DNA from 3 places in the Serratia sp. Res13-Sevr-LER1-36-b genome. Region 1 is predicted to be linked to each of the others. Evidence: predicted binding sites of a transcription regulator. Region 1 holds the regulator's gene; each other region holds the start of a gene.

Region 1 (10,640 bases):
AAATTTGTCATAATGCGCGCTGAATTCGCTAAAGATAAGAAACTGATGGCCGAAAAAAGTGATCTTAACGCCCTGAGTGGCCGTTTCCGTGGGTTTTATCCCGTTGTTATTGATGTGGAAACCGCCGGGTTTCATGCTCAGACCGATGCGCTGCTAGAGATTGCCGCCGTCACGCTGAAAATGGATGAAAATGGTTGGTTGCAGCAGGATGAAACGCTGCATTTTCATGTAGAGCCGTTTGAAGGGGCGAACCTGCAACCGGAAGCGCTGGCCTTTAACGGTATCGATCCACATAACCCACTGCGTGGCGCAGTGAGTGAATATGATGCGCTGCATGCGATTTTCAAAGCCGTGCGTAAAGGCATTAAGGATCAGGGCTGTAACCGGGCAATCATCGTGGCGCATAATGCCAACTTTGATCACAGTTTCCTGATGGCCGCCGCCGAGCGCGCCAGCCTGAAGCGCAACCCGTTCCACCCGTTCGCCACCTTTGATACCGCTGCGCTTAGTGGGCTGGTATTGGGGCAGACGGTGCTGGCCAAAGCCTGTATTGCCGCTGGCATGCCGTTTGACAGCAGCCAGGCGCACTCAGCACTTTATGATACCCAGCAAACCGCCCAGCTGTTCTGTGAACTGGTCAACCGCTGGAAACGTCTCGGTGGCTGGCCGATTGCCAACGTTGAATCGCAATAGCTTGCAGGCAAACTGACAGACATAAAAAAATCGGGCGGCACTGTTAAAGGTGCCGCCCGATTTTATTTGGAAAACCCTGTGCCATTAAGGCTGCTGGTCTTCCTGATCTTTATACTTCTCTGCCGTTTCTTTGATCAACGGCTGCAGTTCACCACGCTGGTACATCTCGATGATGATATCGCAGCCGCCAACCAGTTCGCCATCGACCCACAGCTGCGGGAAAGTTGGCCAGTTGGCGTACTTTGGCAGCTCGGCGCGGATGTCCGGGTTTTGCAGAATATCAACATAGGCAAAACGTTCGCCACAGGCTGAAAGCGCCTGCACGGCCTGAGCGGAGAAACCGCAGCTTGGCAATTTCGGTGAGCCTTTCATATACAGCAGGATCGGGTTGGCAGAAATTTGCTGCTGAATTTTTTCAATCGTCGTCATTATTGCTTCCTCAAGCCACATCATGGCTACAACATGCATCACACTGGCTATTGTAGCGGCAGGACCGGTGCCAAAAAACGCCATCTTTTGCAGGGACATTCTCTGATTGCCTCAGCAAAAGCGGCCGTCACAACGAACCGGTTAAAACATGGCCCCAGAATAACATTTTTAATCGGGACGTTTCACTATTATATTTGCGCTGCTCAATCCCGGAGAGCAATAAGCCAACCACATGATCTTTGTCGTTTTTTTAGGCACCAGGCGTTTGATTTTGCAACAATAAAAATGCCATTAACGTTTTCTCACAATATGGATTAGTATTTATGAGATCCACGCTGTTTTATAGGGTGAATTTCGGGAATACTGTGACTCATTCGATTTCTGTTTCGGAGCCAAGGTTGGTAACGTCGATATGCGGTTAATTATTACACTTTTTGTGCTGCTATTTACGCAGCTCTTCTTCAATTTGGCGCACGCTGCGCCACAGGCACGTGTTTCTGCCGAGCAGCGCAAGAGTCACGTTAATGAAGCACGGCCAGACGACCGCAAGAAAAAGAAAGCGGAGAAAGCCAATAAAAAAGTGAAGGCAGCCACCCCTCCGAAAACGCTAAAAACCAAACCAGCAACCTTAAAGACCGCCAAAAAAACCACCAGCGTTAAAACCAAAAGCCAGGTAACCAAAACGGCCAAGCTCAAAGTGACTCCGCCTAAAAAAGGCTATAAAAAAGGCTATGGTCGCCATCGTGAAGAAGGCAAAGCTACGGCAAAACTGGCAGGCCGCGAAAAACCGTTGAAACTTTCCGCCGCCCATAAAAAACGTTATCAGCACGCCAAGCAAACCGCCATGGCCAAGCTGATGGGGCAAATGGGTAAACCCTACCGCTGGGGTGGATCTTCACCTGGTACAGGATTCGACTGCAGTGGGCTGATTTATTACGCGTACAAAGACGTCGTGAAAATCAAAATGCCGCGTACCGCCAACGAAATGTACCACCTGCGTGATGCAGCGCCGATCAAACGTAATGAGCTGGAGAAAGGCGATCTGGTGTTCTTCCGCATCAACAACCGTGGCACCGCCGATCACGTTGGCGTCTATCTTGGTAACGGTAAGTTCATCCAGTCACCGCGCACCGGTGAAGAAATTCGCATCAGTCAGTTGGATAACGACTATTGGCAGAACCATTACATTGGCGCCCGCCGCGTAGTGACCCCGACCACCATTCGTTGACCTAGCACGGCTGAGCCAGCTGCTCAGCCGTGCCTTACTCCCCCAAAAATCAAAAACCGCTGCGACTTTAATCAATCAGCCACTTGGCACACTTTGGATGTTCTTTTCGCTCGGAAAGTTGTTAAGATTAATAACCATAACAAAAGTGGTGCAATTGCGTTTTTTCGCCCTCGGCCCCACGGCCCAAAGCGTCGGAGAGGCGTATTGTCTATAAAAGGAGAAAGCAATGTCGTTTGAATTACCTGCATTACCGTATGAGAAAAACGCTCTCGAACCGCACATTTCCGCAGAAACGCTGGAATACCACTATGGCAAGCACCATAACACCTATGTGGTTAACCTGAACAATCTGGTGAAAGGCAGCGAGTTCGAAGGCAAATCCCTGGTCGAGATCGTCAAGACCTCCACCGGCGGCGTGTTCAACAACGCCGCTCAGGTCTGGAACCACACCTTCTATTGGCACTGCTTATCACCGCAAGGTGGTGGCGAGCCAACGGGCGCAGTGGCAGAGGCCATCAATAAGTCATTCGGCTCCTTCGCCGCCTTTAAAGAGCAGTTCACCGATGCCGCCGTGAAAAACTTCGGCGCGGGCTGGACCTGGCTGGTGAAAAAAGCGGACGGTAGTCTGGCGATCGTCAGCACCTCGAATGCGGCAACCCCGCTGACCGGCGCAGACGTTCCGCTATTGACCGTTGACGTGTGGGAACATGCTTACTATATCGACTACCGCAATGCGCGACCAAAGTACCTGGAAAACTTCTGGGCGTTGGTGAACTGGGCGTTCGTGGCAGAAAACCTGGCTTAACGGCGGGTGGCTAGCTAATAATAAGGCGCAGCATCAAGCTGCGCCTTTGTTTTTCTGCTGCGGATCAGTTCAATGCGGCAATAAAACTGAAAGCAATAATCATTGCCAAAGCACCCACGGTGGTGAGTAATGACATCTTCAAATTGGTATCCATATACAACTCCCTCTCAGATTGGCTTTTCCAGAGCATAAGCCACACAGTTTATACGTCAAATCATTTTCCCACAGTCCGTGATTAAAATCTTGTTTTGATTTCCCCGCTGATAATTACCGATTAGCTCTTCCACTTTTCTTCAATTTGCGACAAAATCCGCAGTTCACTACTGCGTACCGATAAACTGCCCCTCCCTGTTCAAGCGATTTACGACTTCAGCACTAAAAACTCAGTTTTCGCTTATCTGGGGAAGGATCTACGTAGGCAAACGATTAACATCATACTTACATGCTGTAACATGTGGGTTTAGGAGTCATTTTTTACATGGCAACGATTAAAGATGTGGCCAAACGCGCTGGCGTTTCTACCACTACCGTATCGCACGTTATCAATAAAACGCGTTTCGTCGCCGAAGATACCAAAACGGCCGTTTGGGCCGCCATCAAAGAGCTGCACTATTCACCCAGCGCCGTAGCCCGCAGTCTCAAGGTCAATCACACCAAATCGATCGGTTTGCTCGCCACCTCGAGCGAGGCCCCCTATTTTGCCGAAGTGATCGAAGCGGTTGAAAACAGCTGTTACAGCAAAGGCTATACCCTGATCTTGTGTAACTCGCACAATAATCTGGATAAACAGCAAGCCTATCTGGCGATGTTGGCGCAAAAGCGCGTCGATGGCCTGCTGGTGATGTGCTCAGAATATCCAGATCAGCTACTGGGCATGCTGGAAGATTACCGTAATATTCCCATGGTAGTGATGGATTGGGGTACCGCGCGCGGAGACTTCACCGATACCATTATCGACAATGCCTTCGAGGGCGGTTACCTGGCAGGCCGCTACCTGATCGAACGTGGCCACCGGGACATCGGTGCCATTCCTGGTCAACTGGCGCGTAATACCGGTGGAGGTCGCCACCAGGGCTTTCTGAAGGCCATGAAGGAAGCCAACATCGAAGTGCGCGAAGAATGGGTCGTGCAGGGGGATTTCGAGCCTGAATCTGGCTACAAAGCCATGCATCAGATCCTGTCGCAAAAGCATCGCCCAACCGCCGTTTTCTGTGGCGGCGATATTATGGCCATGGGGGCGATTTGCGCCGCCGATGAGCTGGGGTTGCGTGTACCGCAGGATATCTCGGTTATTGGTTACGACAACGTGCGTAATGCCCGCTACTTCACTCCCGCTCTGACCACCATTCACCAGCCTAAAGAGCGCCTGGGCGAGATGGCCTTTACCATGCTGTTAGATCGCATCATCAGCAAGCGTGAAGAGTCGCAGGTGATTGAAGTGCATCCAAAACTTATTGAGCGTCGCTCCGTGGCAGATGGTCCTTTTGTCGATTACCGCCGCTAAGTCCTATTTCTTAACCCATATTTCTCCGTAGGGGCGCCGCAATATGCCGCGCCCGATTAATCACCCGGCCCCTCTTCACTGAGCCATTCCTGATTCAGCGTTTCGCTGTCGCCAAGATAGTCCAACAGCCAGGCCATGGCCGGAGACTGGGCGTTTTGCTGCCAGGTCAGGCAGCAGGCGCTGGGCGGGAAAGGCTCATGCAGTGGTAACACCACCAGTTCGCCACTTTGTACCAACGGCAATACTCGATGCGCGGGCACCATGCCCACACACAGCCCGGCACGCAAACAATCTACCGCCGAAACCCAGTCCGGCACGGTCAGCCGCCGCTGGTTGTCCAGCGACCAGGTCACCCGCTTGGGTAAATTGCGCGAAGTATCCTCCAACAGCAACGAGGGATAAGGCCGTAGTTGATCGTCGCGCAGCTTTCCTTGCAAGGCGGCGAGCGGATGTTTAGCATGTACTACGCAGAGCCAATTCATAAAACCCATATCGCGAAAGGCAAAACCGCCGCCGACCGGCACCGCCCGCGTTGCACCAATGGCCATCTCAGCGCGACCATCGACCAGTGCATCCCACACGCCGTTGAATACTTCAGGCTGCACTATCAGTTCTACGTCGGGGAAATGGCGATAAAAATCCAGCACCAGTTGGCGGCTGCGCTGAGGTTTGACGATCAGATCGACCGCAATCCGCAATTGCCCGCGCCAACCGTTGGCCACCTGCTGACACTGTCGTCGGGTATCGAGCATTTTTTTGATAACAACCCGTGCTTCTTTAACAAACAGCGCCCCCGCTGGCGTGAGTTCCACATCGCGGTGACGGCGTTCAAACAGCGGCACCGCCAGCCATTGCTCCAGTTGGCGCACCGTATAGCTCACCGCCGAGGGAACGCGATGCAATTCCTGCGCCGCTGCGCTGAAACTACCGGTTCGCGCCACCGCATCTACCACATCGAGTGAATATTCAGACCACATAACTTTGCCTTCAAATTTTTTAACAGCACCTTGCAAATATTACCGTTTCACAAGCAGAGATCCAGCCGTATACACTTGCCGGCGCTTCAAAACCTGCGACAACATAATTTTAACGAGAAATAGCAATGCGAAATTTTGGATTTATGTTCTACCTGGCCGGCCTAAGTATGTTGGGCTATCTGGCTACCGATATGTACCTGCCCGCCTTTGGGGCCATGCAGCAGGATCTGCAAATCTCCGCTGGGGCGATCAGCGCCAGCCTGAGTATCTTCCTGGCAGGCTTTGCCTTCGCCCAGTTGCTGTGGGGGCCGCTGTCTGACCGCATTGGCCGTAAGCCCGTGTTATTGATTGGCCTGGCACTGTTCGCCGTCGGCTGTCTAGGTATGCTGTGGGTCGAAAACGTGGCACAACTGTGGTCACTGCGCTTTATCCAAGCCATTGGCGTGTGTTCCGCCGCCGTCACCTGGCAGGCGATCGTGGTTGATCGTTACCGCGATGGCAAAGCCAACCGCGTTTTCGCCTCCATTATGCCGCTGGTCGCACTCTCTCCGGCGCTGGCCCCGCTGCTAGGCGCCTGGTTGCTCAACCATATGGGATGGCGGGCCATCTTCGCCGTGCTGTTGGGGATTACCGCCCTGCTGCTGATCCCCACCTTACTGCTGAAAGACCGTAGCAGACTGGTACCTTCCGCCGATAAAAAGCCCAGCCTTGGCTTTATGCAGATCTTGAAATCCCCGGTCTTCAGCGGCAACGTGATGGTTTTTGCCGCCTGTTCTGCCGGCTTCTTCGCCTGGCTGACGGGCTCACCCTTTATCCTCGGCGATATGGGGTATAGCCCTAACGATATTGGCCTAAGCTATGTGCCACAAACGCTGGCTTTCTTATTGGGGGGTTACAGCTGCCGTAGCGCCTTAAATCGCATTTCTGGCAAAACCTTGTTGCCATGGCTGCTGGTAGCTTATGGCATCAGCATGGTAGCACTGTATCTGATTGCCACCCTGAGCGAACCGACGTTGACCACACTGTTGATCCCGTTCTGCTTTATGGCATTAGTTAACGGTGCCAGCTATCCTATTTTAGTGGCCAATGCGTTGATGCCCTTCCCCAACAACAGCGGCAAAGCCGCTGCGCTGCAAAACACGCTACAGCTGGGATTATGTTTTATCGCCAGCCTGTTGGTTTCGGCATTTATCGCCCAACCGCTGTTAGCCACGGTTACCGTAATGGTTGCTACCGTATTTTTAGCAGCCTTGGGCTATCTGATGCAGCGTGGGAAAGGAACGGATGAAACGCAGGTAACACGGCAGGAGCGTGTCGACTCCGTGTCATAATTATCTCTGTAAATAGTCACTTAATGAAAATTCTTGCCGAGCGCGATTTGCAGTTGAGTCTACGCCTCGGCAAGCCTATACTCAAAAACGACCTTTTAGAATAACAGTTATACTAAGCTCTTATTGCAGCAACTGCTGCGTACGTGGATGGCATCACACTTTATTTAAGGTTGCATTTACCCGCGTCCTTTGACGCAGGGAGTCTCTTAAATTTCCTCTGTTCAAGTCGAATTTCAGACACCACGGTGAATTTTTACCGTAGGTATACGTATGTCCCTGTAGAAATTGGCTACATTAAATTCTGCAGGATCATAAGTCAGAAGAAGGTGATGGAGAAGCTATGAGTTCATCGTGTATAGAAGATCTGAGCATCCAGGATAACCATTGGTATCGTATCGCTCATGAAATGCTTAGCATGGCCGGTATTGAAATCAATGGTTCACGCCCTTTCGATATTCAGATCAATAATCCCAATTTCTTTAAACGCGTACTGCAAGACGGCTCTCTGGGGCTGGGCGAAAGCTATATGGACGGTTGGTGGGAGTGCGAACGGCTGGACATATTTTTTCAGCGGGTTGTCGCAGCTGGCCTGGAAAAGAAACTGCCCCACCACCTGAAGGATATCTTGCGTATTGCCGCCGCCCGCCTGACCAATCTGCAATCCCAAAAACGCGCCTGGATCGTTGGCAAGGAGCATTACGACCTGGGTAACGATTTGTTTACCCAGATGCTGGATCCCTATATGCAATATTCCTGCGGCTATTGGCAACAGGCCACGACGTTGGAAGAAGCGCAAGAGGCCAAGCTACGGCTAATTTGCGAAAAACTGCACCTGCGGCCTGGTATGCGGGTATTGGATATCGGCTGTGGCTGGGGCGGCCTGTCTACGTATGCGGCCAAGCACTACGGCGTTTCCATGGTGGGGGTCACCATCTCCGCAGAACAGCAGAAAATGGCGCAAGAGCGCTGTGCCGGTCTGGACGTGGAAATTCTACTGCAGGACTACCGCGATCTCCACCAGCAGTTTGACCGCATCGTCTCAGTCGGCATGTTCGAACACGTTGGGCCGAAGAACTACCGAACCTATTTCGAGGTAGTGGAACGTAATTTAAAACCCGATGGCATTTTCCTGTTGCATACCATTGGTTCCAACGAGACCGATATGAACGTTGATCCGTGGATCAATAAATATATCTTCCCCAACGGCTGTCTGCCGTCGGTGAAACATATTGCCCAGGCCAGCGAAGGCCGTTTCGTCATGGAAGATTGGCATAATATCGGCGCAGATTACGATCGCACCCTGATGGCCTGGTATGAACGTTTCAAACAGAGCTGGCCACTGCTGGCATCGCGCTATTCCGAACGTTTTGAAAGGATGTTCAGTTATTACCTTAATGCCTGCGCAGGAGCGTTCCGCGCTCGCGATATTCAACTTTGGCAGGTAGTATTCAGCCCTAAAGGTGTCGAAGGCGGTCTGCGAGTTCCCCGCTAAAATCCTTTACCCCAACCCACAGGGTTGGGGTAAAGGGTTATTAACCGCAATAAACGCGAATGATTTTGTCTTCACTGTCACCCAGGAAGTTCAAGCGCTTTAGATTGAAGTCCATGGTTACCATAGAGTTATAAGGAATAGTCCGTACCTGCTGGGGAATATTAACCCCGTCCAACGCAGACAACGGTTTACCCACATAATTCTGATACTGCGATGCACCGCAGGTATCATCTTCAGCCTCGGCAGACTGTGAGTTCGCCTGTTCTGGGGAGCTTGAACAGGCGGTCAGCGCCAACAGCGCCGCTAGCATCATCGTTTTCCCATAAAACTTCACGTTTGGCTCCTATGTAGGGTTATCGGTACAGGATTCTCAGGCTTAGGGTACTGGCGGCTTGGTGACAGCTAACACAGCCTCACGATTGGCTAGCACACGCTCGACGGTATCCACCACCGCTTGAGTTTGCGGATCGATTTCTATATTGACCTTGTCGCCCAGGCGCTTTTTACCCAGCGTGGTGCGCTCAAGGGTTTCCGGGATCAAATGCACACAGAAACGGTTATTGACCACCTCGCCTATGGTCAGGCTAATGCCATCGATGCCGATGAAACCCTTATGCAGCACATATTTCATCAAATCGATATTCGGCATACGCAGCCAGATCTGGCGATTATTTTCCGAGGTATAAATCTTGGTGACTTCCGCGGTACAGATAATATGCCCGGACATCAGGTGCCCGCCGATTTCATCGTTAAACTTGGCGGCTCTTTCCAGATTGACCACATCACCCAGTTTAAGATCGCCAAGATTGGTCAGCCGCAGGGTCTCTTTGATCAGGTCAAAGCTGACGCGATTGCCTGCGATCTCCGTGACGGTCAGACAGCAGCCGTTGTGGGCCACCGAGGCCCCCAACTCCAGCCCTGGTAACAGCTCATCAGGCATTTCAACAACGTGGGTACGGAAGTTGGGTTTTTCATCAATGGCAACCAGCGGGGCGGTGCCTTGTACGATACCGGTAAACATGTTGGCCTCTTCTTTATGACTATGTTCAACGCGCTGTAAGCAGTTTGCCCCAGTTACGGCAGAAAACCAAACGCACAACGGCAAAAAAGCAGTGCTTGCCTAGTTTATATCCTGGGATTAGTGTCCTCAGCTAACAACGCTGTAGTTTCAAGGCGACGGATAGATACTCTATGGATTTCAAGCTACAGCTTGAAAGACGGCCGGTATAACTATTTCGTTACAACCTTTGCTAAAACCCGGCTAGCAGGTACAATCTTTTGGGCATATTCCGCAGTTTTTAGTTGTTGCTGATGCAGCGACACCCCTTCCCCATAAATAATTAGAAAGGTGTATACGTGCAGAAGTACTTTATTGAGGCGCGTAGTTTATTGGCCCTCGCAATTCCGGTCATCATCGCGCAAATATCCCAAACCGCAATGGGCGTGGTCGATACCATCATGGCTGGCTCTTATAGCGCCACGGATATGGCCGCCGTTGCCGTCGGGACCTCTATCTGGCTGCCGACCATTCTGTTCGGCCACGGTTTACTGCTGGCCTTGACCCCAGTAATCGCCCAACTCAACGGCGCGGGTCGCCGCGATCGTATCGCGTATCAGGTGCGCCAGGGCTTTTGGCTGGCATCAGGGGTTTCACTACTGATTATCGCCGTGATTTATAACAGCCAGTTGGTGATCGACATGATGCACAACATCGATCCGCTGCTGGCTGAAAAAGCCGTTGGTTTCCTGCATGCCATTATGTGGGGAGCTCCCGGCTATTTGTTCTTCCAGGTCGTCCGTGGCCAATGTGAAGGCTTATCCAAAACCAAGCCCGGCATGGTAATCGGCTTTTTGGGTCTGTTGATCAACATCCCGATCAACTACATATTGATTTTCGGCAAGTTTGGCATGCCGGAAATGGGCGGCGTCGGTTGTGGTGTCGCCACCGCCAGCGTGTATTGGATGATGTTCCTGATGATGCGCTGGTATGCCAAACGTGCGTCCTCGTTGCGGGATATCAAGCTGGAGCAAGGCGCACATCGTGGTCCGGACTGGCAAGCGTTAAAACGCCTGATCGGCATTGGCCTACCGGTTGCCTTGGCCTTGTTCTTTGAGGTGACGCTGTTTGCCGTGGTGGCATTACTGGTTTCACCGCTGGGTATCGTCGCGGTTGCCGGGCAC
Region 2 (10,640 bases), on a different contig from region 1:
AGCTTCAATATCCTTGACGGCCAAATTTCCGCGCTGACGGTGACACCCCGTGTCGGCTACCGCTTCCAGGTGCCCGGTATCCAAGGCCAAAGCAATCTGAACCTGTGGGTCGGCAGCATGTACCAGGATGTACAGCAGGAGTTCAGAGGCAGCCTGTCTGATTTGCAGATGCCCGCAGCGCTTCAGCCCCTGATCGCCATCGCCAATCAGAAAGGAGAAGGCCGTTTCGACGTGAAGCAGCATCTGCAATCACCTTGGAATGTGCTGCTGGGTGCACAATATGAGATCACGCGGCATTTCAACCTGTTGACCGAATTTGGCTTTAGCCAACGCAACAGCTTTATGGTCTCGGGTGAATATCGCTTCTGATGGCGATGCCGCTCCGCTACCTGACGTTGCCCCTGCTCGCTCTGCTGTCCTGTGCTCATGCCGCTTTGCTGTCACGTCAGCAAGTTGATGGGATGCTAGCCCCTCTGGGTTCAGACAATCATTTCGACAGCAGTAAAACCATCGATTGGGGTGTGTTGCCCGGCCCGTTTTATACCCCAGAACTCGGTCTTGGCATCGGCACCGCTGTCGTGGGCATGTACCGGCCAGACAGCCTTGATAGCGTCAGCCAAAATTCGACGCTGGCGCTAAAAGGCTTTTTCAGCAGTACCGGTGCCTTCGGCGTTGGCTTTGAAAACTACAGCTTTTTCGCTAACGACCAATGGCGCTTCTTTGCCAGCGGCTCCCTCAATAATATGCCCACCTATTTCTGGGGCACCGGTTATCAAGCCGGGCGTCATGACGGCAATAAGGAAAAATACACCCAGCAATCGTTCCAGATAGCGCCACAGCTGCTGTATCGTATTGCCAATGCCACCTACGCGGGAGCTGGCTGGGATTTTTCTTCGACGCACGCCAGCGATCCCGACAGGGGAGATAGCAGCCTGTTCAAAGCTCAAGCAGCTGGCACCTCATCGATCAGTTCAGGGATCAGTGGCTCGTTAAGCTACGATACGCGTGATTTCGTTTCTAATGCCAGCCGTGGCCAGTTTCTCAGCCTGAGCGACACCTATTTCGCGCCAGAATTGGGCGGCGATAGCCGCTTCAATACCCTTGAAGGCCAATACAACGCCTATTACAGTCTGAGTGAGAAGAGCGTATTGGCACTCGATGTCTACAGCCGTCTGACCACTGGCGATGTCCCCTGGGACAGGTTGTCTGAACTGGGCGACGACAAACGGATGCGGGGCTATTACCAAGGACGTTATCGCGACAGGAATACGTTCAGCGGCCAGGTTGAATATCGCCGCAAATTGAACTGGCGGCACGGTTATGTTCTCTGGGCTGGAGCCGGAACCCTAAACCGCAAAACCGGTGATCTGGGCCAAGGGCCTTGGTTGCCGACGGTGGGGGTTGGCTACCGTTTTGAATTCAAACCGCGGATGAACGTACGGCTCGATTTTGGGGTCGGGCGTGAAAGCAGCGGGTTTTATTTTCAGGTAGGAGAAGCTTTTTAATGCGTTTTGTTGCGCTGATATTTTTGCTGCTTAGCCCCTTACTGCCCGCCAAGGCCCTGGAAACGCTGATCACCTCGCAACCTACCCGTGAGAGCCCTCTTGCCTGGCCGGTGACTGAGCCACTCTCGCCACCGAATGGTTTGCGCCCTTGCTGTGCCTTTGGCTATAACCTCAAAGTACAGGCGTTAGGCATCCCGGTGCCGTTTTATCAATTGGGTAACGTCGTAGACGCCGATCGGCTTGGCGCACATCACTATAATGACAGCGCTTTCAATGCCGTCGGCAACTTGATGGGGTTGGGCAGTGAGCAATTGGGGTTGGTCTACACCTATCGTGGGGGATTTATCGACATCGCTCACGTTCGTGATACCGCCGACAACACCCTGTTCCTGTTCAGCCAGCTGTTGCCTAAGCTGGGCCAGCAATGGACACTCGATCTTGGCCCGGAATTAGCAAAGCGTCGTATACAGCTGAACGCCTTCACCCCACCGCAAGAGGCTGCTCAGCGCTATACGTTAGCGGCTTACTTGGCCGGGGAGCTCGCCTTCCAGATGGCGGCATGGCATGAAGTGGCACAGTGGTACGGCTACCAATCGGTGCCCGGATTTCCTGAAGAGATTTCTGCATTTACGCCAGAGGATTTGTATTCCAACCTGCTAGGGGCAAGGTTGGCGATCGACGCTATCTTGCAAGGGCGCGCGATATCCGTTGCCAGTTACAACAGCGCAATGGAGACACTGCTACCCGAGGCATTGCACCAGCTTGGCGCAGTTTCGATTGCCGAAACCCAGCGGCAGTTTGACGGCATTGACGGCGATTGGTGGGACAGCCACCGCCGAGTACCGGAGAAATTTTTAGTCTTAAAACGGGATTACACCACCAGCAACAATCGTCTGCCCAATCAACCCCCCTTCGAGTATGCCGCTCCGCAACGCCTGACGTTGCCGCTACAGATTGAGGGATTAACGCTGGCGAAACTGGCGGAGCTGCAACTCTGGCCTGGGGATTCCATGCACAACTTGCCAGCCCCGGCGCATTATTATCGCCCGGAGGATTTTAGTGGGTTGGCGTTACACGCGAGCGTACAGGACGCACTGCAGAAACGTTAAGCAACCGCTGGGTGATTAACTCTCGAGCCCTTTGCGCAGCAGATAGCGATACGGGGCCTGCTCGGTTTCCTGGGCCACCAGCGTATGTTCCATAAAGCGGCAAAAACCCGGGATGTCGCGGGTGGTGGCCGGATCGTCGGCGATAATCAGCAAGGTTTTACCGTTATCCATATGGCGCACGGTTTTGCGCACCATCATGACCGGTTCCGGACAGCGCAGCCCCAGAGCGTCTAACGTCTGGTCTGCCTGGGCAAAAATGTCAGTCATACATCTCTCTCGATCTAAAACGATCGGCGAACCCTCGCCGGATCTGATTACCCGCTAGTTTACGCCGGTAGTTTTTCTGCGCAAGATACGTTAACGTTTGCGTTAAATTTAACCATTGCATTGAATGCCCAAACGCGTACCATGTCGCCGCGCAGTTAACAATGGGTTCCCTCACCCCACACTCAAAAAGGCTACATTATGTATTCGTTTACCGATCGACAACGCTTAATCGCGTTGGTTTGGCTATCGCTATTCCACATCGCCATCATTACTTCCAGCAACTACCTGGTGCAGTTGCCAATCAGTATTTTCGGCTTTCACACCACCTGGGGTGCCTTCACTTTTCCGTTTATCTTCCTGGCCACTGACCTGACCGTGCGGATCTTCGGTGCCCCGCTGGCACGCAGGATTATCCTTGCCGTGATGGTCCCGGCGCTGTTTATCTCCTATGTGATCTCCACCGTCACTTTCCAGGGTGAGTGGCAGGGCTTTGCCGCCTTGACCAGCTTCAACCTGTTTGTGGCGCGTATCGCCGCCGCCAGCTTTATGGCCTACGTGCTGGGCCAGATCCTGGACGTGCAGGTATTCAACCGCCTACGCCAACGCAGCGCCTGGTGGGTTGCTCCCGCCGCGGCCATGTTCCTGGGCAATATCAGCGATACCCTGGCCTTCTTCTTTATCGCCTTCTACAAAAGCAGCGACCCCTTTATGGCCGCCAACTGGGTGGAGATCGCGCTGGTGGACTACAGCTTCAAAGTGCTGATCTGTCTGGTGTTCTTCCTGCCGATGTACGGGGTACTGCTCAATATGCTGCTCAAACGCCTGGCAGAGCGCCAACCCACCAGCCGGTTGCAACTGAGTTAACCCGCCTTCTGGTTTATACTGGGCAGCCTGACGTTATGGATGGGGCTGCCCATGCGCTTAACCACTCGCCATGCTAATAATGCTCATTAGCCACGAATATCAGATTTTCACTCTAGAAAAGAAAGGCGAAGTAGACGAGTATCGTCTATTACTTAAAAAAACCTGTGACATCTAGCCATACGGTCAACCAACTCTATCTGCAAAGGAATAAGGAACATCAGATGCGTAAAGTAACAAAATTGATGGGTATCGGCCTGCTAGTGCTCGGCCTGGCGGCCTGTGATAGCGCCACCAAAGACACTAATGCCCCCGCAGGCAGCGCAGCAGCCAGCGTCCCAAGCGGACAACAGGTAAGTTTATTGGATGGCAAGCTGACCTTTACCCTGCCTAACGGTTTGGCCGATCAGAGCGATAAGCTGACCAACCAGCCAACTAACGTGCACATTTATGCCGACAGCAGCAACCAGCGTGCGGTAATCGTGATCGTTGCTGACAAGGCAGCGGGCGATCTGGACACTCTGGCCAAGCGCATGGAAGAGCAGCAACGCTCCCGCGATGCCAACCTGCAGGTCATTACCAATAAAGCGGTTGAAATTAACGGCACGCCAATGCGCCAACTGGATACCGTGATCACCGTGGCTGGCCAGAAAGCCTACTCTGGCGTACTGCTCGCTATGCTGCCAGACGGTAAGCAACTGACCTTGCAAATCACGCTGCCAGCGGATAACCAGCAGCAGTCTCAAAGCGTAGCGGCTGGCGTGTTCAATACGGTGAAGATCAAGCAGTAATCGTAGTGGGCCAGCATGCTGGCCCGATTTAATGCGTTACGCCAATGCCTGTGCTAACAGGGTGATCGGATGTTCACAGCGCTTGCTGGTGGACATCTCGATCTGCCATTTGCAGGTTTCGCAGTCAGTGATCACCATGTCCACCCCGCTCGCTTCAATCTGGCGAAATAGCGAGGCACCAATGCCTTGCGAGGTTTCATAGTTTTCCGACTTGAAGCCGTAAGTCCCGGCGATACCGCAGCACTGCGAGTCCAGCACCACCAGCTCCAGCCCTGGGATCTGCCGCAATAGCTCCAGCGTATAGGCCGTCCAGCCCATTTTCTCCATATGACACGGCGTGTGGTAAGCCACCCGCAGCGGCGTCTGTTTGAGCGGCAAGGTGCGCCCTTGGCTGATCAGACGATAGAGATAACGCGTAGCCAGCTCAACCCGTTCACGCACCGCCGAGGTATCCACCTCCAACAAATGCGGGTACTCATCACGCAGGGTAAACGTGCAGCTCGACGAAGTAGCCACCACCGGTATGCCTTTGGTCAGGACCGCATCATGCAGTGATTCCGCATTCACTTTGGCCTGCTTCTTCGCCTGCGCAATAAAGCCGTTGGCGATCAGCGGTACGCCGCAGCATTTCTCACGCTTGAGCAGTTGCACGCCGATATCCATGGCGTTAAACACCTTGATCAGGTCTTTGCCAAGCTGCGGATGGTTGTAGTTAACAAAGCAACCGTGGAAAAACGCGACCTGCTCGGCATAGCGCTGTTGCTGCTCTGCCTGCTGGCGATACCAGCGGCGGAAGGTGCCAAACGAATATTTCGGCAGTTCACGCCGATGGTCTATCTTCAGCGCCTTATCCAACAGCTTGCGCACCGGCTTCAGGCCGGTAGTCGCGTTAACGATCGGCGCAAACGGCGTCGATAGGGTGCCCATGATGTCGGTATGGCTGAGGATGGCATCGCGCAGCGTAGGTTTGCTTTGGCTGAAATTGGCCCGGGCACGTTGGATAATATCGCCGATTTTAACGTCTGAAGGGCAAGCCACTTCGCACCGCTTACAGTTAGTACAATACTTCAGTGCTTCGTCGTAAAGCGCCGGATCTTTCAGCCGCAGGCGTTCCCCATCCGGCCCGGCCTGTTTTGGTCCTGGATAGAGCGGATTAGCCTTCGCGACCGGACAATAGGTGGTGCAGACGGTGCATTTGATGCAGCTCTCGAAGCTGTTGTCTGGTAACAGGCTCATGCTGAAACCTCCTGTGCCAAAATCTGTTGGGCAACGTGCAGCGCACCGAGCAGCGAAACCCCGGCACCACAGCCCTGCTGCAACGGATCGTAACCGCCAGCCACGGCACCGATAGCATACAGATTGGTCATCGCCTCCCCCTGTTTTAACGCCCGCAGCGCGGTATCGGTCTGAACCCCAAATTGCAGGTACGGCTGCGGAGCAAACAGATTGGCATCGCTCCAGTCGGCGCGTTCGGCTTTGCTGTACACGTCGAGGCCAAATACCGGCTCACGAATGCCATCAAAAGCGGCCACCAGGCCGTTGCTGAAGAAGCTGCCGCTGGCCAGTATCACCTGCTGTGCCCGCAGCGGAATATCGGTGTGATTGCGGGTATACAGACCGGTGACGCGCTGCCCGTCGCAGCTGGCACGCAACACGCTATCCCCCGGCATAAACACCCCACCCAGCTGCTGCAATCGCTGGCGCAATGCTTGATGCAGCCGCATACCGAGCACGGAAGGTGGCAGGGTAGGTAACAGATAAACGGGCTTACCGACCAACCGGCGCAACGTCATCAACGGTTCATCATCCTCTAACCCCAGGCAGGCTGGCAGCAAGATGGCCTCTGCCTCACCTGCCTGGCGTGTGATCTCTTCCGCCAGCAGGGCCAGATGTTCTGGCAAATCCAGTACGCGGGCGATATTCACCGCGCGGAACTCGCTAGGATTATTACGTAAGGGATCCAACACTGGCAGATGCAAGAATGCCACTTCTGCCTTGAGGCCCTGCTCCTGAATCAATGAGCTGGCCGCCATCTGCGGTTGGAAATCCAGAAAGCCTTCAATCCCCAGTACGGCGATATTCCGCCACGGCAACTTCCCATCCAAGGGAGAGACAGGGATCGCCAGGGGGCTGAGCCAGGTGGCACGGCGGGTCCCGAGAGGGGTCACGCGTAGATGGTTTTGGCTGCTATCGCCCTGCATCTGCCACCCGCAACGCTGTAGCAATTGCTCGGCTTGCGTTGCCAGCGCGGCCACCTGTGTGGCCCCCATCAGGCTATACGGATGCTGTGGAGCCTGTTGCGCCAGTTCGTGCAAGGCAGATAGAGGCGACGCCACCGGCGTACCATCGGGCAGATGGGCCAGCAGATCGAGCGAGCCGGAAGAAAAATAGAGCGCGCTTTGGCCGGAACTAACTATTGCGCAGCGTTTGCCATGCTCGGCTAAACGGATAGCACAGCTCAACCCGGCCAAGCCACCACCAATCACCACCGCATCAAATTGCATCATCCGCCTCCTGCTTAGCGTCACCCTGCGCATCTAACCCGCATAACCCTTGATATACCCAACTGGTGAATTCGCTCTCCCGCAGGGCATCGCCCCAGGCGATAGGCCGCACGCCTTTCCAGCGTTCATTGAGGAAATGGGACAGTTGGGTGATGGATTGCTGCGGCGTCACCACGTTAAACCGCGTCAACAAACCTGCGGCACGGCAGGCACACAGCTCCCCTTGGCAGGTCCCCATACCAACGCGGGTACGGCGGCGCAGATCGACCAGATTGTTGACGGTCAGAGAATCCACCGCGTAACGTACCTCACCGGCAGTCACCGCTTCACACTCACACACCAGGCTGTTGTCCAGCCGGTTGCCAGAAGGGACCAGGCTGGCACGATCGCCATGACGGTACACCGCCGAGCCCCGTATGCTGGCAGGCAGTGAAACCACGCTGCGCACCGTCTCTTCGGCGCTCTGGCGGGAGCCGGGCAACGCCACTTCCGCTGTGGTGCAAGGGCTGTCGATGCCCAGCTTGGCGCAGACCAGGTCGGTGGTCCATTCAGCCATCAGCCGGTAAGTCATCAGCTTGCCGCCGGTAATGGTAATAAAGCCCTCCAACCCGTCACGCACCGCATGGTCGAGCAGCACGATGCCGCGGCTGACGTTGCGCCCAGAAGGATCGTCGTCGCTGGCTACCAGCGGCCGTACGCCCGCATAGGCACGCAGAATGCGCGTTTGCGCCAGTTTCGGGGCCAGCAGCGTGCCTTCGCGGATTAATATATCCACTTCCTGTGGCGTCACCACCATGTTGTCAATCTGGTCATACTCGATATGAGTTGAGGTGGTACCAATCAGCGAGATGGTATCGCCAGGTACCAGAATGTCGGCATCCGCCGGTTTACGGCAGCGGTTAATCACCATGTTATTGATGCGATGGCCCAGGATCAGCAATGCCCCTTTGGCAGGGAACATGCGGATGCGCAGATCGGCATACTCGGCAATTTGCTGGCCCCAGATCCCGGCGGCGTTGACTACCACCTGAGCATGGATGTCGTACTGCTGTGCGGCCTGATGATCGAAAACGCGCACGCCCGTCACGCGATCGCCGGTACGCAACAAACCGGTGACCTGATGATAGGTAAGGATTTGTGCACCATGTTCACGCGCATCAAGCATGTTGGCCGCCGTTAAGCGGAAAGGATCGACGGTGCCATCTGGCACTCGCACCGCGCCGATCAGCGCCGGGTTAGCCGCAGGCTCCAGGCGTAATGCCAGCGCGGGGTCAATGGCTTCGGCCTCAATGCCAGCGCTGCGACAGGCAGTAATAAACTGCTGCTGAAAGGCCAATGAGTCCTGAGGCAAGGTAATGAACAGGCCGTCGGTACGTTCGATGCAGTGGTGGGCAATACGTTTGAGGATGCGGTTTTCTTCAATACATTCGCGTGCCGATTCGCCGTCGGTGACCGAATAGCGCGCCCCGCTGTGCAACAACCCGTGGTTGCGGCCAGTCGCGCCAGTGGCGATGTCATGCCTTTCCAGTAAAACGCAACGCAGACCGCGCCGCGCGCAGTCACGGGCAATCCCCGCGCCGGTAGCGCCGCCGCCAATGATGATCACGTCCGTTTCGGTGATTGGTGAGTTGTTGCTCATCACGCCCCCTGAGCCTGTAGTTATGCGTTTATTTAGCCACAGTCAGTAGGGTTTTTGTTTGATAAGGAACAATAACGAACAGAAAACGAAAATAATATGGCCATAAAAAGCCATGAATGTGACCAGCATCACGTATTTGTGCTATTTAGCCATTCCAAAATGTTAACCGATCACTCAAAATTCGCCACAGTTTCATAAAAGTGTAACAAATGAGCCATCCATCACGGTGTGACCGGGGGGTTTTCTCTAGCATTGCGCTCGTTATGGAACATTTAACAACACTTCAGGTATCCGCAAGCTCATCTTCAGGACAGCCGTTTCCTGTTGAGGCAATAAACAGATAAAGCCATCGGAGGCGCTCATGTTGAGTATTTTTAAGCCAGCTGCACACATTTCTCGTGTGCCAGTCGACAAGGTAGACCCGCTCTACCGTAAGCTGCGCTGGCAGATTTTTATGGGGATCTTTTTCGGTTACGCCGCCTACTATCTGGTGCGTAAAAACTTCACCCTGGCGATGCCGTATCTGATCGATCAGGGCTTCAGCCGTGGTGACCTGGGCTTTGCGCTGTCAGGGATTTCCATCGCCTACGGTTTCTCCAAGTTCATCATGGGGTCGGTTTCTGACCGTTCCAACCCGCGTGTATTCCTACCCGCCGGCCTGATCCTGGCTGCTGCCGTCATGCTGTTTATGGGCTTTGTGCCTTGGGCTACCTCCAGCATTGCCGTGATGTTCGTGCTGCTGTTCCTGTGTGGTTGGTTCCAGGGTATGGGTTGGCCGCCTTGTGGCCGTACCATGGTGCACTGGTGGTCACAAAAAGAGCGTGGCGGTATTGTTTCGGTATGGAACTGTGCGCACAACGTCGGTGGTGGCCTGCCTCCACTGCTGTTCCTGCTGGGTATGGCCTGGTTTAACGACTGGCATGCGGCGCTGTATATGCCTGCCTTCGGTGCGATCCTGGTGGCCCTGATCGCCTTCGCCTTGATGCGTGACACCCCGCAATCTGTTGGTTTGCCACCGATTGAAGAATACAAAAACGACTATCCGGATGATTACAGCGAAGAAGCAGAAGAAGAGCTGACAGCCAAGCAGATCTTCATGCAGTACGTGCTGCCAAACAAACTGCTGTGGTACATCGCGATCGCCAACGTGTTCGTGTATCTGCTGCGCTACGGCATCCTGGACTGGTCACCAACCTACCTGAAAGAAGTGAAACACTTCGCGCTGGATAAGTCCTCCTGGGCCTACTTCCTGTACGAATACGCCGGTATCCCAGGCACCCTGCTGTGCGGCTGGATGTCGGACAAGGTGTTTAAAGGCAACCGTGGCGCCACCGGGGTGTTCTTCATGGTTCTGGTGACCATCGCCACCATCGTTTACTGGCTGAACCCGGTGGGTAACCCAGGCATCGATATGGCCTGTATGATCACCATCGGCTTCCTGATCTATGGCCCAGTCATGCTGATCGGCCTGCACGCGCTGGAACTGGCACCGAAGAAAGCGGCAGGTACCGCCGCAGGCTTTACCGGCCTGTTCGGTTACCTGGGCGGTTCGGTCGCAGCCAGCGCCATCGTTGGCTATACCGTTGACTACTTCGGTTGGGACGGCGGCTTTATGGTGATGATCGGCGGCAGCATCGGTGCGGTGATCCTGCTGGTACTGACCATGATCAGCGAGAAGAAACACCACGCAGAAATCGCGGCCAAACGCGGTTAAAAGCTAAGCGGGCGCAGCATGCAGCGCCCCTACCTACCCTTTATCGTCAATCTAAGGCCGCGCTGCGGCCTTTTTCTTACCTCTACAACATGGAGCAACACAGAATGCGGACTCAAACCAAAGCCCTGCTCACAGGGATCATTCTTGCCACTTCAATGCTCAGTGCCGCCCAGGCTGCGGATAAAGTGGTTATCGCTCACCGCGGTGCCAGCGGCTATCTGCCGGAGCATACGTTACCGGCCAAGGCGAT
Region 3 (10,640 bases), on a different contig from region 1:
TTGCGCTACCGGCAACCGATAGCCAGCACTTAAACTGTCGCCTAAAATCAACAAGGTATCGGCCGCGACAGCACGTAAACTGAATAATCCCAACAGCAAAAGGAAGGGAAGATGCCAGCGGAAAACGTTCTTGAAGTTCATCATCTTAGTAAACACGTTGGTCAGGGTGAGCATCAGCTTACCATCCTTACCGGAGTCGAGCTGGTTGTCAAACCCGCACAGACAATTGCGCTGATCGGCGAGTCCGGTTCAGGTAAATCGACCTTGTTGGGCATCCTTGCCGGGCTGGACGACGGCAGCGAAGGAGAAGTTAGCCTGCTGGGGGAATCGCTGACCGCACTGGATGAAGAAGGGCGCGCTGCGCTGCGGGCAAAAAACGTCGGTTTTGTGTTCCAGTCTTTCATGCTGGTCCCCACCTTGAACGCGTTGGAAAACGTACAACTCCCTGCACTGCTGCGTGGTGAAAGCGATCGTCAAAGCCGGGACCAAGCGGTGCAACTGCTGGAACAGCTGGGGTTAGGCAAGCGTCTTAGCCATCTGCCAGCACAACTTTCCGGCGGGGAGCAACAGCGTGTGGCACTGGCACGGGCGTTCAGTGGCCGCCCACGGGTGCTGTTCGCCGATGAACCTACCGGCAACCTCGATCGCCAGACCGGTGAGCGCATTGCCGATCTGTTGTTCTCCCTCAACCGCGATTTCGCCACCACACTGATCCTGGTCACCCATGACGAGACCCTGGCGGCGCGCTGTCAGCGGCGGCTGCGCTTGCGTGAAGGCAAGCTGTGGGAGGAAGCATGATTTGGCGTTGGTTCTGGCGTGAATGGCGTTCGCCTTCGCTGCTGATCGTCTGGCTGGCGTTGACGCTGTCTGTCGCCTGCGTGTTGGCTCTGGGCAGCATCAGCGATCGCATGGACAAAGGCTTGAGCCAGCAAAGCCGCGACTTTATCGCCGGGGATCGGGTATTGCGTACCGCGCGCCCGGTGCCGGAAGGCTGGCTGCTCGATGCCCAACAACAGGGGCTGAAAGTCAGCCGCCAGCTCTCTTTTACCACCATGACCTACGCCGGGGATCGTCCGCTACTGGCCAACGTCAAGGCTACCGATGCGGCCTATCCGCTGTATGGGCAGTTGGAAACCCTGCCAGCCAATCTCAAACCTGTGCCAGGCAGCGTGTTGGTGGCTCCGCGCCTGTTGGCATTATTGGATATCAAGGTCGGCGATAATCTGGATGTGGGGGATACCACGTTACGCATAGCCGGTGAAGTTGTGCAGGAGCCGGATTCTGGCTTCAATCCGTTCCAGACTGCGCCTGGCATTATCATCAACCTGGCGGATGTGGATAAAACCGGAGCGGTACAGCCGGGCAGTCGCCTGACCTACCGTTATATGTTTGCCGGTGCGCCAACCGATATTCAACGTTATGAAGAACGCCTCAAACCGCAGCTCAAACCCGATCAGCGCTGGTATGGGTTAGAGGAGTCCGGCAGCGCGCTGGGCAAATCGCTACAGCGTTCCCAACAGTTCCTGCTGCTTTCGGCGCTGCTGACCTTGCTGCTGTCGATCGCCGCTGTGGCGGTGGCGATGAGCCACTATTGCCGCAGCCGCTATGACCTGATTGCAGTGCTGAAAACCCTGGGCGCTGGCAGAAAGGCGCTCAGCAAGCTGATTATTGGCCAGTGGCTGGCGGTGTTACTGCTGGCGGGAATCTGCGGTAGCGTGATTGGTCTCGGGTTTGAAGCGGTGCTGATCCGCTTGCTGGCACCGGTGTTGCCGGGGGAACTCCCCGCCGCTGGGGGCTGGCCGTGGCTGTGGGCGATGGGGGCTCTGGTCATGATTTCGCTGCTGGTTGGGCTGCGCCCGTACCGGCAACTGCTGGCGACTCAGCCGCTGCGCGTACTGCGCCGGGATGTGGTAGCCAACGTCTGGCCGCTGCGTTACTTCCTGCCAGCCACTGCGGTGATTGTAATCGGGCTACTGACGGTATTGATGGGGGCAAGTACGCTACTGTGGGCCATTCTGGCCGGTATGGTGGTGCTGGCCTTGCTGCTAGGGGGAATTGGCTGGGGCAGCCTGTTGCTGCTGCGGCGCATCACTCTTAAGAATCTGGCGCTGCGGTTGGCGGTGAACCGCCTGTTGCATCAGCCTTGGGTGACGATCAGCCAGCTAGCGGCATTCTCGCTGTCGTTCATGTTGCTGGCTCTGTTGCTGGTCTTGCGTGGCGATCTGCTCGATCGTTGGCAACAGCAGTTACCGCCAGACAGCCCGAACTATTTCCTGCTGAATATGACCACGGCACAGGTTCCGCAGGTGAAAGCCTTCTTGCAACAGCATCAACTACATGAGGAAACCTTCTATCCTATCGTACGTGTGCGCCTGTCAGAAATTAACCAGCAGGTGGCGACGGAGCGGGTGCATGAAGACGATCCCGGTGGCGAGGCGGTGAACCGTGAACTGAATCTGACCTGGCAAAGCGATCTGCCGGATCATAACCCGCTGACGGCAGGCACCTGGCCGCCGAAAACCGGCGAGGTCTCAATGGATGAAGGGATCGCCGGGAGGCTCAAGATCCAACTGGGCGATACCTTGACGTTCAGCGGCGATACCCAATCGTTCAGCGCCAAAGTCACCAGTCTGCGGCAGGTAGATTGGGAAAGCCTGAAGCCGAACTTTTACTTTATCTTCCCGCCGGGTGCATTGGACGGCCAGCCACAAACCTGGCTGACCAGCTTCCGCTATGACGGCGACGGCAAGGTGCTAACCCAGCTTAACCGCCAGTTCCCAACGCTGAGCCTGCTGGATATCGGTTTGATCCTCAAGCAGGTCGGCGGCGTGTTGCAGCAGGTGAGCAGGGCGCTGGAGGTGATGGTAGTGCTGGTGGTGATCTGCGGTGGTCTGCTGTTACTGGCACAGGTACAGGTAGGGATGCGGCAGCGTAGGCAGGAACTGGTGGTTTATCGCACGCTAGGCGCAGGCAAACGCCTGTTGCGCGGTACGCTGTGGTGCGAGTTTGCGTTGCTGGGGCTGGTGGCCGGCATCGCGGCGGCGGTGGGGGCAGAAGCGGCGCTGTGGCTGTTGCAGACCAAGGTATTCGACTTCCCGTGGGCACCTACGCCGGTGCTGTGGTGGGCGTTACCGTTGCTGAGTGCCTTGCTGCTCTCGCTGTGTGGCGGCTGGCTTGGTGTACGCTTGCTGCGCGGCAGGGCGCTGTTCCGCAGCTACGAAGGTTAAACGTCTAATAAAAAGGGTTCAGCGTGGCTGAACCCTCAATTTGCGGTTTTAACTGATTATCCCAGCTTTTGCTGCGCCCAGGCCAAGCCACTTTGGTACTCGGCTGGCAGCAGCGGCGCTAATGCCTGCAACGCCTGTTGCAAAGAAGCTGCGTCGGGATCGTTGAGATTCAGGTGACCCACTTTACGCCCCTCACGCACCTCTTTCTCATACCAGTGCAAATGCACCAGCGGTAGGCCCAGCCATTGCTGATTCACCGCCGTGCCGATCAGGTTGACCATCACCGAAGGCGTATTCACCACCGGCTTAGGCAGCGGCAGCCCCAGGATGGCACGCAAATGCAGCTCAAACTGGCTGATAGAAGCGCCGTTCTGCGTCCAGTGGCCACTGTTGTGGACACGCGGAGCCAGCTCGTTGATCAGCAGGCTGTCGCCGACGATAAAGCACTCCATCGCCATCACGCCTACGTAGTTCAACTCATCGAGGATCGCAGCCAACATCTGCTCGGCCTGCTGCTGCAACGCCTGATTGGGCTGTGGCAGCGCTACGCTAGTACGCAGAATGCCTTCTTCGTGCAGGTTGTGAGTCAGCGGATAGAATACCGACTGGCCATCGTGACCACGAGCGCCCACCAACGACACTTCGCCAGAGAAATTAATCCCCTGCTCAACGATGCATTCGCCATAGTTATCCGCCGGTAACTCCGCCTCTTGGCCCGGGCGCAAACGCCACTGGCCACGGCCGTCATACCCACCCACGCGGCGTTTAACGATCGCCAACTCACCCAAGGTGGCAAACACCTGCGGCCATTCGCCAGCATTTGCCAGCAATTGCCAAGGGGCGGTGGCAAGATGAAGTTGATCGAGCAGTTGTTTCTGTGTGAGGCGATCGGCCAAACGCGGGAAGATATCGCGGTTGACGAAGTTATTGTGCGTCGCCAATTCGCGGGTCAGGGCGGTTTCTGGCCAGCGTTCGATCTCTGCGGTGATCACCGCATTTTGATAGGGCACCGCTTCCGGCTCGGCATCCAGGCCGACAGGATAAACCGCAATTCCCAGTGGTTCACCGGCCTGGCGCAGCATACGTCCTAACTGGCCGTTACCCAGTACGCAAACCGGCTTCATGCGTCCTCCCGTGGGTCCGGGTGGTTCAGCACCTCGTCGGTCTGCGCCTGACGCCACTGCGCCAACCGCTGTGCCAGCCCGGCATCGTGCAGTGCCAGAATTTGTGCTGCCAGCAACCCGGCGTTGGCCGCACCGGCTTTGCCGATGGCGAGCGTACCCACCGGAATGCCACGTGGCATTTGCACAATGGAATACAGGCTATCGACACCGCTCAATGCGGCACTTTGTACCGGCACACCCAGCACCGGAACCAGCGTTTTGGCCGCCAACATGCCTGGCAGATGCGCAGCACCACCGGCACCGGCGATGATCACGTCAAAACCCATAGCCTTGGCATGTTCGGCAAAGCTGAATAGTTTATCCGGCGTGCGGTGGGCGGAGACAACTTCGACATGGAACGGGACATCCAGCGTGGTCAGAACTTCTGCCGCGGACTGCATTGTGGCCCAGTCACTTTTTGAACCCATTACGATTGCGATTTTAACCCCAGCGTTGGCGGCTGAAGTAGCGGTGGCTCCCATGAGTGCATGGCTCCTGTGATGTGGACAAACGTCGGCTGGCAGGCCGTATGAGGGCGTAGAGCATACCATGGGTAAAGGGCAAGGAAAACGGTTGCGTCGACGGTTTTTGCCATCAAAAGCGTGAAAACGACCTAGAAGGGGAACTCGATCAGTTCGACGGCATCTGCCGTGACTTTAATCATTGAGCCTTGTGTATGCCAGGCTCCTAACACCGCGCGATGGGCTTCACCGTCAGGTAATGCCAGCGGATGGATTGCCGGGCGATGGGTGTGGCCGTGGATCATCCAGTGGACGTTGTGGCGCAACATGGCCTGCTCAACGGCCTGCGGGTTGACGTCCATAATCGCGGTGGATTTGTATTGGTTGCTTTGTTGGCTGCGCGCACGCATTTTAGCGGCGATCTTCAAGCGCCAGCGTAGAGGGAGCGCGAGAAAAGCACGTTGGATCCAGGTGTTATGAACTTTCTTGCGGAATTCTTGATAGGCCTGATCGTCGGTGCATAGGGTATCGCCATGCAGGATCAGGATCTTGCGGCCATACAGCTCAACGACCTGCTCTTCAGGTAGCAGGATCATACCGCTCTGCTTGGCAAAGCGCTTACCCAACAGGAAATCGCGGTTTCCGTGGATGAAGTAGCAGGGGACTCCGGCCTGGTGCAACGCCTTGAGTGCGGCGGCAATTTCGCTATGCAACGGCTCGGGGTCGTCATCACCAATCCAGGCTTCGAACAGATCGCCCAGAATGTATAATGCGTCGGCGTGAACGGCTTCTCGCTGCAAAAAACGCAGAAAACCGGCAGTAATTGCCGGTTCCTGTGCGCATAGATGCAGGTCTGCGATGAACAGCGTGCTCATGCAGCCGCGATTACTCGCTGACGGTAACGCTGGTGATCACGACATCTTCAACCGGTACATCCTGATGCATGCCGCTGCGGCCAGTTTTTACCGCTTTGATCTTCTCGACCACGTCCATGCCTTCTGCCACTTCGGCAAATACGCAGTAACCCCAACCCTGGGAGTTTTCAGCACGGAAGTTCAGGAAGTCGTTATCCACCACGTTGATGAAGAACTGGGCGGTGGCAGAGTGTGGATCGTTGGTACGAGCCATTGCCAGGGTGCCACGGGTGTTTTTCAGGCCGTTGTTAGCTTCGTTCTTGATGGTTGCTTTGGTGTCTTTCTGATGCATACCAGGTTCAAAACCACCGCCCTGAACCATAAAGCCGTTGATGACACGGTGGAAGATGGTGTTGTTGTAGAAGCCTTCACGGCAGTAGTTCAGGAAGTTTTCAACGGTAACCGGTGCCTTGTCAGCAAAGGTCTTGATAACGATATCGCCGTGATTGGTGTGGAAAGTAACCATAGTTTTAGTCCTAGCAAGATGAAATGAGCTGTCACATAGGAAGGCGTGTGAGCAATCAGACCGACTTTATAACATATCTCAATTAATCAGTCAGCAGTGGCTAGGGTGGCAGTTCCGCGGCAGAAATACACGTGTTGTTATCTTAGTCTGGATTGGGTTAATTCCGATCTCACGCAATTTTCTGCCGATCAATTCAGCAATCCTTGGGCTTGACCTTGCAATAGAGCAGCCTTCGGGTTTCAATATGCGGATATGTTTGTTATCACGCACACCACGGACAGCCCTGATGCTAAAGATATTTAATACCCTGAGTCGTCAAAAAGAGGAATTTAAGCCCATTCATGCCGGTAAAGTCGGTATGTACGTGTGCGGGGTAACCATTTATGACCTGTGTCATATCGGCCACGGGCGTACCTTTGTTGCTTTCGACGTGGTAGCGCGCTACCTGCGTTACCTCGGCTATTCGCTGAACTACGTGCGTAACGTGACCGACGTGGATGATAAAATCATCCGCCGCGCGGCAGAAAACGGCGAAACCTGCGATCAACTGACCACGCGTATGCTGGCAGAGATGCACGCCGATTTTGATTCGCTGCTGATCGAACGCCCGGATCAGGAACCGCGTGCCACCCACCATATCGAAGAAATCATCGAGATCACCCAACGCCTGTTGGCGCGCGATCATGCCTATGTGGCCAGCAACGGCGACGTGATGTTCTCCATCGATAGCGATCCGCAATACGGCCTGCTGTCCCGCCAGGATCTGGAGCAGCTGCAAGCCGGTGCACGTGTGGAAATCGACGACGTGAAACGCAACCCGATGGATTTCGTGCTGTGGAAGATGTCCAAGCCGGGCGAACCAAGCTGGGAATCGCCGTGGGGCCCAGGCCGCCCGGGCTGGCATATCGAATGCTCAGCCATGAACTGCAAACAGCTAGGCACCCATTTTGACATCCACGGCGGTGGTTCAGATCTGATGTTCCCGCACCACGAGAACGAGATTGCCCAATCCAGCTGTGCGCATGATGGTCCGTACGTCAACTACTGGATGCACTCCGGGATGGTAATGATCGACAGAGAGAAGATGTCCAAGTCATTGAACAACTTCTTTACCATCCGCGACGTGCTGGGCTACTACGACGCCGAAACCGTGCGTTACTTCCTGATGTCTGGCCACTACCGTAGCCAACTGAACTACAGCGAAGATAACCTCAAGCAGGCGCGCGCCTCGCTGGAACGTTTGTACACCGCACTGCGTGGCACCGATGCCAATGCGCAACCTGCTGGCGGTGAAGCGTTTGAAGCGCGCTTCCGTGAAGCTATGGACGACGACTTCAACACCCCAGAAGCTTATTCCGCGTTGTTCGATTTAGCGCGTGAAGTAAACCGTCTGAAGAGCGAAGACATGGCGGCGGCGAATGGGTTGGCGGCAGAGCTGCGTAAACTGGCCAAGGTATTGGGCCTGCTGCAACAGGAGCCAGAACAGTTCCTGCAAGGTGGCGCGCAAGCGGACGACTCGGAAGTGGCAGAGATTGAAGCGTTGATCAAACAGCGTAACGACGCACGTGCCGCCAAAGACTGGGCGCTGGCAGATGCCGCTCGCGATCGGTTGAACGAGATGAATATCGTGCTGGAAGATGGCCCGCAAGGGACTAGCTGGCGTCGTAAGTAAACTAAGAACTTATTAAGTTAATAAAACCGGGTTGCTGTGGCTTCCCGGTTTTTTTATGCCTTAAGCATGGGCTTCGCTGAGCAGGCGCTGGTTGATGTAATCAATAGCTTGCTGCGGATCCATTATCTTGTTCACGACGTTGGTCACGCCCTGGCCGATAATGATCTCCGCATGGCGCAGGTTAAACAACTCGCCCTGTAAACCCCGAGATTCACGGATGCCAATACTAGGATTATCTCGCAGCAGGTTAAACCACGGATAGAGATGCAGAATGCGCTGGTTCTGATAGATGCTGCGGTGGGCGCTGTTACCGCCCAAGAGCACCAGATGCTCGGTAATTTCAGCCGAATACAGCCAACGGAAGAACTGCTCTACCTGCGCCTTCTTATCACTGAAACGAGACATGCCTAACGAACCACCGCCCATCTGCGGCATGTTGCCCGGAACTGGCGCGTAACCAATCGCCGGTGATAGAGGGCTGTGGGCGACGTCGTTGAACAGATTCATATACATGATCAGCATCGCCAACTGGCCTTGCTCAAACTGGGCCACCGCAGCATTCCACCATTCACTGTTGAGATTGGTGGTGACGGTAAGCTGTTGCTGATATTGCCGCAACGCTTCGATGGCCAAGGTTGCCTCTAGTTGGACCGGTTTGTCTTGGTGCACTAGCCGCCCACCTAACGCGTAATAGCGCAGTAGATATTCGGTAGCAATTAACCCGGAACTACCGAGAGTCGTTGATGAACCTATCGGACGTTGCGGGTTGCCGAATTGATGAGTCGCCGTGAAAAAGGCCGTAATGTCATCAAACTCGGCGAAACTGGTCGGGATCTTCAGCTCTTTGCCCGATTTCTCATAGAACATGCGTTTGACCGTGGGGTCTTCGAACAGATCTCGGCGATAGAACAGCAACTGGGTGCTGGCATCAAACGGCAACGCATAGGCTTTGCCGTCAATCTGGCTGAAATGATGGCCAACCTCTGCCGAGAAGTTTTCCAGCAGTTCTGGTAGTTCTGGCGCGATCTCTGCCAACGGCGTGAGGGCCTTTGCCGCAAACCAGGGGAGGCAGGCCATATCGATACGCAGCAAATCGTAATAAGGATGCAGATGCAGATTCGAGAGGATCTCAAACACTTCATCATAAGGATAAACCGCGAGATTCACCTTGATACCGGTCTGACGATAGAAATGCGGCAACAGCTTCTTCAGCGCATCGGACGAGGGGCTAGGCAGGATCAGCATGTTCAGCGTTTCACCCTGCTCAGAAACGGCGGGCATGGGTTGAACGTCCAGTGCAAAGCCACGGCTATCCAGTATCAGCTCATCGGCTAGTGTTGCCAATCCGCAGATATATCGGGCAATTTCCAGGCCCAGCCGGGCGTAATCCATCTGATAGTGGTACTGATTGGCTACCACGGCGGGTTCGTTATCGCTGAGTTGCCAGATCGGTGGGCAGGGGACCGCGCTACCCAGATAGGCCGCCTGCGTCAGGCAACGGGCTTTTTCGCTGTCTTGAGCAATCAGGACTTGTGGTGGCTGGCCAGCAAAAAAAGCAAAAGCGGCGGTGTGACATTCACTGGCCGGTGACGGAACGACCGTTAACTGGGTCGATGGGCTTAACTGTGCCAGCGTATCTTTCAATGCCTCGACAAAACACTGGCCGTTGGTATAAGCGAGGGGCTCACAAAGCACGCCAACGTGCGTGGGTTGTTCGCGGGCGATCTCGCTGGCAATGGCCTGGCCCGCCTGGCAAAAGTTCAGGTTGAATGTGACCTTGGCCTGCGCTGGATGGCGATAGACAAACAGGATCTGCTCCGCTGGCAGCCGGAGCGTCTGATAATAGCTTTCGCTGTCGGCAAGGCAGGAGACCGTAACGATGGTTTGGTAGGATTTTGCGGCCAGCGTCTGCAAGATATCCCTTTCGGCAGAGGGCAGATCGTTAGTGACGTACAAATCCAGATCGCCCGGGAAAGAAGATCGTAATGATTGCTGAAGCCCACGGTAGAGCTGGTGATACTGTTCGCTGTTGATATCGGGCAGGATCAGCGCAACGCCACTGCTTTTGCTGGCGCGTAGCGACTGCGCCTGGGCATTGATCTGATAACCCATTTGCTGGGCAGCCTGTTTGACCGCCTCGATCTTTTCAACGCTGACATTGCCGCGCCCGTTGAGCACGTTGGAAGCGGTGCCGTGTGATACCCCCGCCAGCTTCGCTATATCCTTGATAGTTGCCATTTTCCCACCGCTTTGAGCCGCCTGTTTTGATGCTAACACCGGCTTGGGCGCTTCGCTATCTCGATTTCTCTTCAAGCGTAAAATTTGGATCGTTCCATCATTAATTGGTTGTTGTTTGTCCTTAATTAATCCAGTGTCACAAAATTGATGAAAAACGTAATAATTACCAATGGTTATTTTTAGTTAGTTGATTTTTATAAATATTAAATTAAATATTTGAAGCCGATCACCAATATGTATTGCAGTGTTAACCGTTTTTTGGTCTCAGGATTATGATTGACACGTTCCAAAATCACTTTCGTCGACCACTTTAACGAAGGAGATAGGAGCAATAGGTCAGTAATGTACTGAATAAAAAGGATAAAAAATGAAAATACATTTCCTGGGATCGGCTGCCTCTGAAGGGATCCCCAATCCGTTTTGCCGCTGTGAACACTGCCAACAGGCCCGTTTTCTCAAGGGGAAAGATCTGCGTACCCACTCTTCGGCGATTATTGAT

What was found. The regulator PurR, encoded in region 1, represses purine synthesis genes. The targets are predictions, from matches to a motif close to CANGCAAACGTTTGCNTG.
Region 2: the regulator PurR is predicted to act here: its motif matches at 2,968-2,985, upstream of tusA (sulfurtransferase TusA).
Region 3: the regulator PurR is predicted to act here: its motif matches at 4,953-4,970, upstream of purE (5-(carboxyamino)imidazole ribonucleotide mutase).

What each region holds. Positions count from the first base shown of each region.
Region 1 covers NZ_JADACK010000005.1:720,751-731,390, reverse strand. Annotated here, with positions in the region: gene rnt (ribonuclease T) at 13-693, shown strand; gene IMQ33_RS04440 (Grx4 family monothiol glutaredoxin) at 778-1,125, opposite strand; gene IMQ33_RS04435 (C40 family peptidase) at 1,535-2,350, shown strand; gene sodB (superoxide dismutase [Fe]) at 2,577-3,155, shown strand; gene IMQ33_RS04425 (YnhF family membrane protein) at 3,220-3,309, opposite strand; gene purR (HTH-type transcriptional repressor PurR) at 3,634-4,659, shown strand; gene punR (DNA-binding transcriptional activator PunR) at 4,716-5,636, opposite strand; gene punC (purine nucleoside transporter PunC) at 5,762-6,967, shown strand; gene cfa (cyclopropane fatty acyl phospholipid synthase) at 7,308-8,459, shown strand; gene IMQ33_RS04400 (I78 family peptidase inhibitor) at 8,500-8,793, opposite strand; gene IMQ33_RS04395 (riboflavin synthase subunit alpha) at 8,836-9,480, opposite strand; gene IMQ33_RS04390 (MATE family efflux transporter) at 9,816-10,640, shown strand, end outside.
Region 2 covers NZ_JADACK010000021.1:71,235-81,874, forward strand. Annotated here, with positions in the region: gene IMQ33_RS17150 (hypothetical protein) at 1-369, shown strand, start outside; gene IMQ33_RS17155 (BamA/TamA family outer membrane protein) at 357-1,505, shown strand; gene IMQ33_RS17160 (DUF4056 domain-containing protein) at 1,505-2,614, shown strand; gene tusA (sulfurtransferase TusA) at 2,630-2,881, opposite strand; gene IMQ33_RS17170 (7-cyano-7-deazaguanine/7-aminomethyl-7-deazaguanine transporter) at 3,080-3,745, shown strand; partial or broken gene IMQ33_RS26205 (GNAT family N-acetyltransferase) at 3,813-3,920, shown strand; gene IMQ33_RS17175 (DcrB family lipoprotein) at 3,967-4,533, shown strand; gene glpC (anaerobic glycerol-3-phosphate dehydrogenase subunit GlpC) at 4,570-5,769, opposite strand; gene glpB (glycerol-3-phosphate dehydrogenase subunit GlpB) at 5,766-7,037, opposite strand; gene glpA (anaerobic glycerol-3-phosphate dehydrogenase subunit A) at 7,027-8,676, opposite strand; gene glpT (glycerol-3-phosphate transporter) at 9,038-10,390, shown strand; gene glpQ (glycerophosphodiester phosphodiesterase) at 10,495-10,640, shown strand, end outside.
Region 3 covers NZ_JADACK010000038.1:128,332-138,971, reverse strand. Annotated here, with positions in the region: gene tesA (multifunctional acyl-CoA thioesterase I/protease I/lysophospholipase L1) at 1-141, opposite strand, end outside; gene ybbA (putative ABC transporter ATP-binding protein YbbA) at 112-798, shown strand; gene ybbP (putative ABC transporter permease subunit YbbP) at 795-3,227, shown strand; gene purK (5-(carboxyamino)imidazole ribonucleotide synthase) at 3,284-4,351, opposite strand; gene purE (5-(carboxyamino)imidazole ribonucleotide mutase) at 4,348-4,872, opposite strand; gene IMQ33_RS22780 (UDP-2,3-diacylglucosamine diphosphatase) at 5,004-5,726, opposite strand; gene ppiB (peptidylprolyl isomerase B) at 5,737-6,231, opposite strand; gene cysS (cysteine--tRNA ligase) at 6,518-7,903, shown strand; gene IMQ33_RS22765 (extracellular solute-binding protein) at 7,964-10,141, opposite strand; gene IMQ33_RS22760 (MBL fold metallo-hydrolase) at 10,509-10,640, shown strand, end outside.